2 regions of the Pseudomonas sp. NPDC085632 genome follow, and region 2 is predicted to be linked to the other one. Evidence: predicted binding sites of a transcription regulator. Region 2 holds the regulator's gene; the other holds the start of a gene.

Region 1 (4,423 bases), on a different contig from region 2:
TCGGCACCGTGTCGTTTGCACCGGGTTCAAGCGATTTGAGCAAGGATGCCGAAGCCGCGCTGGTCAAACTGTCCCAGGCACTGAAGGAACGTCCGGCACTGCGCCTGGAAATCGAAGGCACGGCCGCCAAAAGCAGTGACGGCCCGTTGCTCGCCGAGCAGCGTCTGGAACGTGAATATCAGTACAACTACTACAAGATGCTCCAGCGTCGTGGCGATAAAGTCCCGGCTCAGGCGTCGCTGCTGCAAGTGCCGGAGGGCGAGAAAGGCCCACTGCTCGAAGGCATCTACCGTACTCGTCTGAAAACCCAGCCACCGGCCGAATGGAAGGATCTGGGCAAGGAAGAACGCACGGCGAAGATGCGCGAAGGGGTGATCCAGTTCTGGAGTGGCAGCGATGTGTTGCTGCGCCAATTGGGTCAGGACCGTGCCAGCAGCATCAAGGACTACCTCGTCGATAAAGGCCAACTGGCAGACGACCGTGTGTACTTCATCGACGCCAACCTGGGCGAGGCCGAAAGCGATGGCCGCGTGGTGACGCAAATGCATCTGGATGCCGAGTGATGAAACTGCAGTGGCTGGCCTTGATCGCAATGACGTTCGCGGCCAGTCACGCCTCGGGGTCCGATACGCTGCGCTGTGGTAGCCAGTTGATCAGTCTCGGAGACCGTTCAAGCGAGGTGCTGCAGAAATGCGGTGAACCGGTCAGCCGAGATTTACTCGGCTACAAGCGCAGCGCCAATCGACGCGAAGAGTTTCAGGTCGAGGAATGGACCTACGGCCCGAACAACGGTATGTATCAATACCTGCGCTTCGACGGCAATCGCCTGCGGCAGATCACCAGCAAACGCGGTAACTGATCCAACACCAACTCCCACAATTGTTTTGTGCAGCCCCTGAAATAGAACAGGCCCCGACACTAGTGCCGGGGCCTGTAATGGTCACATCCGTGTGACCGTTCGCATGAACTCTAAAGTTGCGGCAGACGTATTGCTCAGCCCGTCTGTCGCGCCTTCTCCCGGTCCAGGCGAGAAGTCATGCCTTACTCGGCTTTCAGGCCGTCAGCGGAGACCGCTTTGACGCCTTTGATTTTCTTGGTGATGTTCACGGCTGTGGTTTTCTGAGCTTCGGTGATAGCTACGGTCGACGACAGCGACACAACGCCTTTGTTGGTTTCTACTTTGATGTCAGTACCTGGAATGCCTTTTTCGGTAACCAGGTCGCTTTTGACTTTGGTGGTGATCCAGGTATCGGAAGTAGTTTCTTTAGCCTTGGTCATTTCACCGGCGGCCAGAGTCATTGGAGCCTGGGTGGCCTGAGTGGTTTGTGCGAAAGCGCCGGTCATGGTCAGGGTCAGCGCGGTAGCAGCAGCGGCAGTGATAGCGAACTTCTTCATACGAGTAACTCCTGTTTTTCTGGAAAGTCTGCTGGATTACTTGTCAGCAGGGTTACCGAGGTAGTTGCGAACGTTGTGCCAACTTTTTGAAAGATACAAAACCTATACAAATCAATAGCTTATAGATAATGAAAAATTCCGGATTCATGCAAATTGCATGACCGGGGGAATATTCACATGCAAGTTGCGGTTTTTTGGAAAGTTCCTAAGACGCTGAAATTATTGAGACTTTTATTTTCACCGAGTAAAGAAAAATGCCCTGCGTGGCAGGGCATTTGGTCATCACACGCTAGCAATCACGTACCGGTGGCGGTACAGCCTTTTGGCGAATAATCCGCGTTAACAGTAGTGCCACAGGTCCACACACCAGAGGTATTACCGGTAGCAGCGCCGGAACGAGTGAGCGTGATGGTTTTACCCAGTACCGGTCCCGGAGCGTTGAGCAGCGTGCAACTGATGCTGCCAGCGCCCGTCGCCGCTGTGCCTGTAACCGCCAACGTACAGTTGGAGGTGGTGGTTGTACCGCCATTCACAGCGGTTATATCCGGAGCGGTACCTTGGTTGATGGTGTCCTCGAACGGCACCTTCATCGCACTGATTTCCGCCAGCCCCGCGGTCACCTTCGACCGCGCCTGATACTTGGAATACTGCGGCAAGGCGATGGTCGCCAGAATCCCGATGATCGCCACCACGATCAACAGCTCGATCAGAGTAAAACCTTGTTGTTTTTTCATAGACACGCTCCATGCATGAGTCGAAATCTCATGATCTGAAAGGGGTGCAGCATAGGCCATGCCAATGCCCCCCAGGCCCCGCCCATGGGGCCCGAACCGCCTACGACGCCATTTCCTACAACTCGCAACCGCACTATCTGACACTTTTTGTCACCTGCACCCGCCGTGTTTGGCGCTGTCACTTGACTAGGCTATAAGTCATGAACTGTAAGTGTGCGGAATTCCCATGAATGACATCGCTCTGAGCGGTCTGGCCAAGCAATTGGTGCAGGCTGAACTGCTGACAGAAAAAAGTGCCCAGCAAGCCTGGCAACAGGCCCAGCGTAATCGCTTGTCGCTGGTCAGCTATCTGGTGCAGAACAAACTGGTCAAGAGCTGGCAAGTGGCCGAGATTGCCAGCGAGCATTTCGGCATGGCGTTCCTCGATCTCAATTGCCTCGACAAGGAAACCCAGCCCAAGGGCCTGGTCAGCGAAAAACTGGTTCGTCAACACCATGCCCTGCCCTTGTGGCGACGCGGCAACAAGCTGTTCGTCGGCATCTCCGACCCGAGCAATCATCAAGCGATCAACGACATTCAGTTCAGCACCGGACTGAGCACCGAAGCCATTCTGGTCGAGGACGACAAGCTCACCGATGCCATCGAGAAATTCTTCGACACCCACGCCAGTGGCCTGGAAGACATGGCCGATGTCGATCTTGATGGCCTCGATGTCGAATCCATCGACGACAGCAAGCAGGACGCCATCGGTGGCCTCGATGCCGACGATGCACCGGTGGTGCGTTTCGTTCACAAGATGCTGCTCGACGCGATCAAGAGTGGCTCTTCCGACCTGCACTTCGAGCCTTACGAGAAAAACTACCGGGTGCGGGTACGCACCGACGGCATCCTGCGCGAGGTGGCCAAGCCACCGATTCAACTGGCCGGGCGCATCGCCGCGCGCCTGAAAGTCATGGCCAGCCTCGATATCTCGGAACGGCGCAAACCGCAGGACGGGCGGATCAAGATGCGTCTGTCGAAGAGCAAGTCGATCGATTTCCGCGTCAACACCCTGCCGACTCTGTGGGGCGAAAAAGTGGTGATCCGGATTCTCGACCCGTCCAGCGCGCAGATCGGAATCGACGCCCTCGGCTATGAGCCCGAGCAGAAGGATCTGTACATGGCCGCACTCAAGCAGCCACAGGGCATGATTCTGGTCACCGGCCCCACCGGGTCGGGTAAAACCGTGTCGCTCTACACCGGCCTGAATATCCTCAATACCGTCGACATCAACATCTCCACCGCTGAAGACCCGGTAGAGATCAACATGGAAGGCATCAACCAGGTCAACGTCAATCCCAAACAAGGACTCGACTTTGCTCAGGCGCTGCGCTCGTTTCTGCGCCAGGACCCGGACGTGATCATGGTCGGCGAGATCCGTGATCTGGAAACTGCAGAGATTGCGATCAAGGCTGCGCAGACCGGTCACCTGGTGCTCTCGACCCTGCACACCAACAGCGCCGCGGAAACCCTGACGCGCCTGCACAACATGGGCATTCCCGGCTTCAACATTGCCACCTCGGTCAGCCTGATCATCGCCCAGCGCCTGGCGCGCAAACTGTGCAGCCACTGCAAGAAACCCATCGAGATCCCCCGCGAAACCTTGATCAAGGAAGGTTTCCCCGAGGAACGCATCGGCCATTTCACGATCTACGAGCCGGTCGGTTGCGATCACTGCAACGGCGGCTACAAAGGACGCGTGGGGATATATGAAGTGGTGAAGAACACACCAGAGCTGCAACGTTTGATCATGGCCGAAGGCAACTCGCTGGAAATCGACCTGCAGATGCGCCGCGATGGCTTCGACGACCTGCGCACCTCCGGGCTGCACAAGGCCATGCAAGGCATCACCAGCCTTGAAGAAATCAACCGGGTCACCAAGGACTGAACATGGCGGTCAAGGCAGCGAAAATCAGTATTTATGCCTGGGAAGGTACAGACAGGAAAGGCAGCAAAGTCACCGGTGAACTCAGTGGACAGAATCCGGCACTGATCAAGGCACAACTGCGTAAACAGGGGATCAATCCCGGCAAGGTGCGCAAAAAATCCGCGTCGTTGTTGAGTTTTGGCAAACGCATCAAGGCCCAGGACATCGCTCTGTTCACCCGACAAATGGCAACCATGATGAAGGCCGGTGTGCCGTTGCTGCAGTCGTTCGACATCATTGGCGAAGGCTTTGAAAACCCGGCCATGCGCAAGCTGGTGGACGAGGTCAAACAGGAGGTTGCGGCCGGTAACAGCTTCGCCACAGCCCT
Region 2 (4,423 bases):
CAGTGAGCGCGGTGAAGTGAATTCGGGCGGCACCCAAGTGGAATTGATCGACTCGGTACGCATCAAGCGCACCGATGAACAGAACCGCGACCTGCTGGTTACTTCCACGCGCATGACAGTGTTCCCGCAGGAGCAATATGCGCAGACCGAGCAACCCGTTAGAATCGACGGCGCTGGCGGTGTATCGACTGGCGTTGGAATGAAAGCGTACCTGAAGGAAAGCAGGATACACCTGCTATCGAACGTAAGAGGACAGTATGAGGCTCGTTAAAACCCTCCCTATTTTGCTCAGTCTGGGCGCAGCACTGGGAAGCGTGAGCGCCTGGGCTCTGCCGAACGATCAGCAGCAACCTATCCGCATTCAGGCCGACGACGCCCAACTGGACGACAAGAACGGCATCGCCACTTATAAGGGTGATGTCATCATCACTCAGGGTTCGATGAAGGTGACCGGTAATACCGTGACCATCACCCGCACCCCGGCCGGCGATATCGACGTGGTGACGTCGGTGGGCAACCTTGCCTACTTCGAACAACTGCAAACCCAAGGTGACGCCAAGCCTGTACAGGGCTGGGGCGTGACGATCCAGTACCACGCTGCGCAAAACCGCGTCGTGCTGATCGACAAGGCCAAGGTTGTCGACAAGGACAACAACACGACTCAGGGCGAGAAAATCGTCTATGACACCGTGAAGAAACTGGCCAGCGCCGGTCGCGCTACCGGCAGCAAGGTCACCGAAGCGCGTCCGCGCATCGACATGGTGATCCAGCCGAAGAAGAAAACCGACGAGAAAACCCAGTAATGGCAACTCTGAAAGCTCAGCACCTGGCCAAGGCCTATAAAAGCCGCCAGGTTGTGCGTGACGTCAGTCTGTCGATCGACAGCGGCCAGATCGTCGGCCTGCTCGGCCCGAACGGTGCCGGCAAGACCACCTGCTTTTACATGATCGTTGGCCTGGTACAGGCCGATCAGGGCCGCGTACTGATTGATGATCTGGACGTCAGCCATCAGCCGATGCACGGTCGTGCAAAGGCCGGTATCGGCTATCTGCCGCAAGAAGCGTCGATCTTCCGCAAACTGTCGGTGGCCGACAACATCATGGCCATCCTCGAGACCCGTCAGGAACTCGACAAGGCCGGTCGCCGCAAAGAGCTGGAAAGCCTGCTGCAGGAATTCCACATCACCCACATCCGCGACAATCTCGGCATGAGCCTGTCCGGTGGTGAACGCCGCCGTGTGGAGATCGCTCGCGCGCTGGCAACGGCACCGAAATTCATCCTGCTCGACGAACCGTTCGCCGGTGTCGACCCAATTTCCGTCGGCGACATCAAGCAGATCATCCACCACCTCAAGGCCAAGGGCATTGGTGTACTGATCACCGACCACAACGTCCGTGAGACGCTGGACATCTGCGAAACCGCTTACATCGTCAACGACGGTCAGTTGATTGCCGAGGGCGATGCAGAAACCATCCTGGCCAACGATCTGGTCAAGGAAGTGTATCTGGGCCACGAGTTCCGCCTGTAAGCGCAACAGTGCCCGGTGCGCCGCCCGGGCGCTGTATCGATTCAAGCAGAATTTAATACGCTTTAATTGTTACAGCGCTCTAGGCAAACACTTCAGTTTCAGGCATATAATTTGCTTAAGTTTGGCGCTTCGGCGCCCTGTAGTGGATGGCGCATAGCGCCGGCGAATAAGGTGTTAAGCCCCTGCCATGAAACCATCGCTAGTCTTGAGAATGGGCCAGCAGCTGACGATGACACCGCAGCTGCAACAGGCCATCCGTCTGCTCCAATTGTCGACCCTGGATCTGCAACAGGAAATCCAGGAGGCTCTGGAATCAAATCCGATGCTCGAACGCCAGGAAGAAGGCGACGACTTCGACAATTCCGACCCCATGGCCGACAACGCCGAACAGAAGCCCCCCACCGAAATCCAGGAACCGTCCTACCAGGAAACTGCCCCGACGGTGGACAACCTCGAGGAGGGCGAATGGAACGAGCGCATCCCCAACGAGCTTCCGGTCGACACCGCCTGGGAAGACGTCTACCAGACCAGTGCCAGCAGCCTGCCGAGCAGCGACGATGACGAGTGGGACTTCACCACACGCACGTCCGTCGGCGAGAGCCTGCAAAGCCACCTGCTGTGGCAATTGAACCTTGCACCGATGTCCGACACCGATCGCCTGATCGCCGTCACCCTGATCGATTGCATCAACAATCAGGGCTACCTGGATGAAACCCTCGAAGAGATCCTTGAGGCGTTCGATCCGGAACTGGACATCGAACTGGACGAAATCGAAGCCGTCCTGCACCGCATTCAACAATTTGAACCCGCCGGTATCGGCGCCCGCAACCTCGGCGAGTGCCTGCTGCTGCAGTTGCGCCAGTTACCTGCCAAGACCCCGTGGCTGGCGGAAGCGAAACGCCTGGTCACCGACTACATTGACCTGCTCGGCAGCCGCGACTACAGCCAGTTGATGCGCCGGATGAAGCTCAAGGAAGACGAGCTGCGTCAGGTCATCGAGCTGGTGCAAAGCCTCAATCCGCGCCCGGGTTCGCAGATCGAATCAGCCGAAGCCGAATACGTCGTCCCTGACGTCATCGTGCGCAAGGACAACGAACGCTGGCTAGTCGAGCTCAATCAGGAATCGGTGCCACGCCTGCGCGTCAACGCCCAGTACGCCGGTTTCGTCCGTCGTGCCGACACCAGTGCCGACAACACCTTCATGCGCAATCAGTTGCAGGAAGCCCGCTGGTTCATCAAGAGCCTGCAGAGCCGCAACGAAACCCTGATGAAAGTTGCCACCCAGATCGTCGAGCATCAACGCGGTTTCCTGGAGTACGGCGACGAAGCGATGAAGCCGCTGGTTCTGCATGACATCGCCGAAGCGGTTGGCATGCATGAGTCAACGATTTCGCGGGTGACCACGCAGAAATTCATGCATACCCCGCGCGGTATTTATGAACTGAAATACTTTTTCTCCAGCCACGTCAGCACCTCCGAAGGCGGCGAATGCTCGTCCACGGCGATCCGTGCGATCATCAAAAAACTGGTTGCCGCGGAAAATCAGAAAAAGCCGTTGAGTGACAGCAAGATCGCTGGTTTACTGGAGGCACAAGGCATTCAGGTGGCTCGCCGCACCGTCGCCAAGTACCGCGAATCCCTCGGAATCGCGCCTTCGAGCGAACGCAAGCGGTTGATGTAAGCCACGTTACAGCGTTCCAGTGGCAGGCTATCCAGCCTGCCGCTTTATGCACTGGCAACGAAGGAGAAGCTGTATGCAAGTCAACATCAGTGGACACCAACTGGAAGTGACCCAACCTCTGCGTTCCTACATCGAGGAAAAACTCCAACGACTGGAGCGACATTTCGACAAGATCACCAACGTGCAAGTCACGATGTGCGTCGAAAAGCTGAAGCAGAAAATCGAAGCCACCTTGCATATACCCGGCAGCGAAGTGGTCGCCAACGCAGAAGATACTGATATGTATGCTGCGATCGACTCACTCACCGACAAGCTGGATCGCCAACTCAAAAAGCATAAGGAAAAGACCCAGAGCCTCCTCCAGGGCGCAACCGGTCGTTAACATCCCTAACCCATGATCCGACTTGAAAGTATCCTGACCCCCGGCCGTTCCCTCGTGAACGTGCCGGGCGGCAGTAAAAAGAAAGCCCTCGAACAAATTGCCAACCTGATCGCCCGCGAAGTGCCGGCTCTGGAGATGCAAGATGTCTTCGAGGCGCTGATTGCCCGTGAAAAACTCGGTTCTACCGGTTTTGGTAACGGCATCGCCATTCCTCATTGCCGCCTCAAGGGCTGCGAAGCGCCAATCAGTGCGCTGATGCACCTTGATGCTCCGATCGATTTCGACGCCATTGACGGCGCTCCGGTTGACCTGCTGTTCGTACTGCTGGTCCCCGAGGCTGCCACCGATGCGCACCTGGAACTACTGCGCCAGATCGCCAGCATGCTGGACCGCAAGGAAGTGCGCGAAAAACTGCGCAGTGCTCCAAGCAATGAAGCCTTGTATCAGGTTGTCCTGAGCGAGCAGAACGGGCATTAATCATGCGCTTGATCATCGTCAGCGGCCGTTCCGGCTCGGGTAAAAGTACGGCTCTGGATGTCCTTGAGGACAACGGCTATTACTGCATCGACAACCTGCCTGCAGGCTTGCTGCCGGAACTGGCCGAACGCGCGCTGATTCACACTGAGCTGGCGCAACCGCTGGTGGCCGTCTCGATCGATGCGCGCAACCTGCCGAGTCATCTGACGCGCTTTCCCGAGCTGCTTGAAGACGTCCGGGCGAAGCACATCCAGTGCGATGTCCTGTATCTGGACGCCGATGAAGAAACCCTGCTCAAGCGTTTTTCCGAAACCCGTCGTCGCCACCCGCTGAGCAACGCCAATCGTTCGCTGGC

Evidence for each region. Region 2 encodes sigma-54, which starts transcription at its own class of promoters, with help from an activator protein. Its sites were predicted from a motif close to ANTGGCATNNANNTTGCTNT; they were not measured.
Region 1: a site for sigma-54 is predicted at 2,176-2,195, ahead of ACIF4X_RS17820 (pilin). Genes of this name have one in related genera too.

The regions. Positions count from the first base shown of each region.
Region 1 is NZ_JBITSX010000027.1:37,399-41,821, reverse strand. Features, by position in the region: gene ACIF4X_RS17835 (DUF748 domain-containing protein) at 1-563, shown strand, start outside; gene ACIF4X_RS17830 (DUF2845 domain-containing protein) at 563-859, shown strand; gene ACIF4X_RS17825 (BON domain-containing protein) at 1,042-1,395, opposite strand; gene ACIF4X_RS17820 (pilin) at 1,692-2,129, opposite strand; gene pilB (type IV-A pilus assembly ATPase PilB) at 2,356-4,056, shown strand; gene ACIF4X_RS17810 (type II secretion system F family protein) at 4,059-4,423, shown strand, end outside.
Region 2 is NZ_JBITSX010000059.1:15,532-19,954, forward strand. Features, by position in the region: gene lptC (LPS export ABC transporter periplasmic protein LptC) at 1-271, shown strand, start outside; gene lptA (lipopolysaccharide transport periplasmic protein LptA) at 258-803, shown strand; gene lptB (LPS export ABC transporter ATP-binding protein) at 803-1,528, shown strand; gene ACIF4X_RS26120 (RNA polymerase factor sigma-54) at 1,716-3,209, shown strand; gene hpf (ribosome hibernation-promoting factor, HPF/YfiA family) at 3,283-3,591, shown strand; gene ptsN (PTS IIA-like nitrogen regulatory protein PtsN) at 3,604-4,068, shown strand; gene rapZ (RNase adapter RapZ) at 4,071-4,423, shown strand, end outside.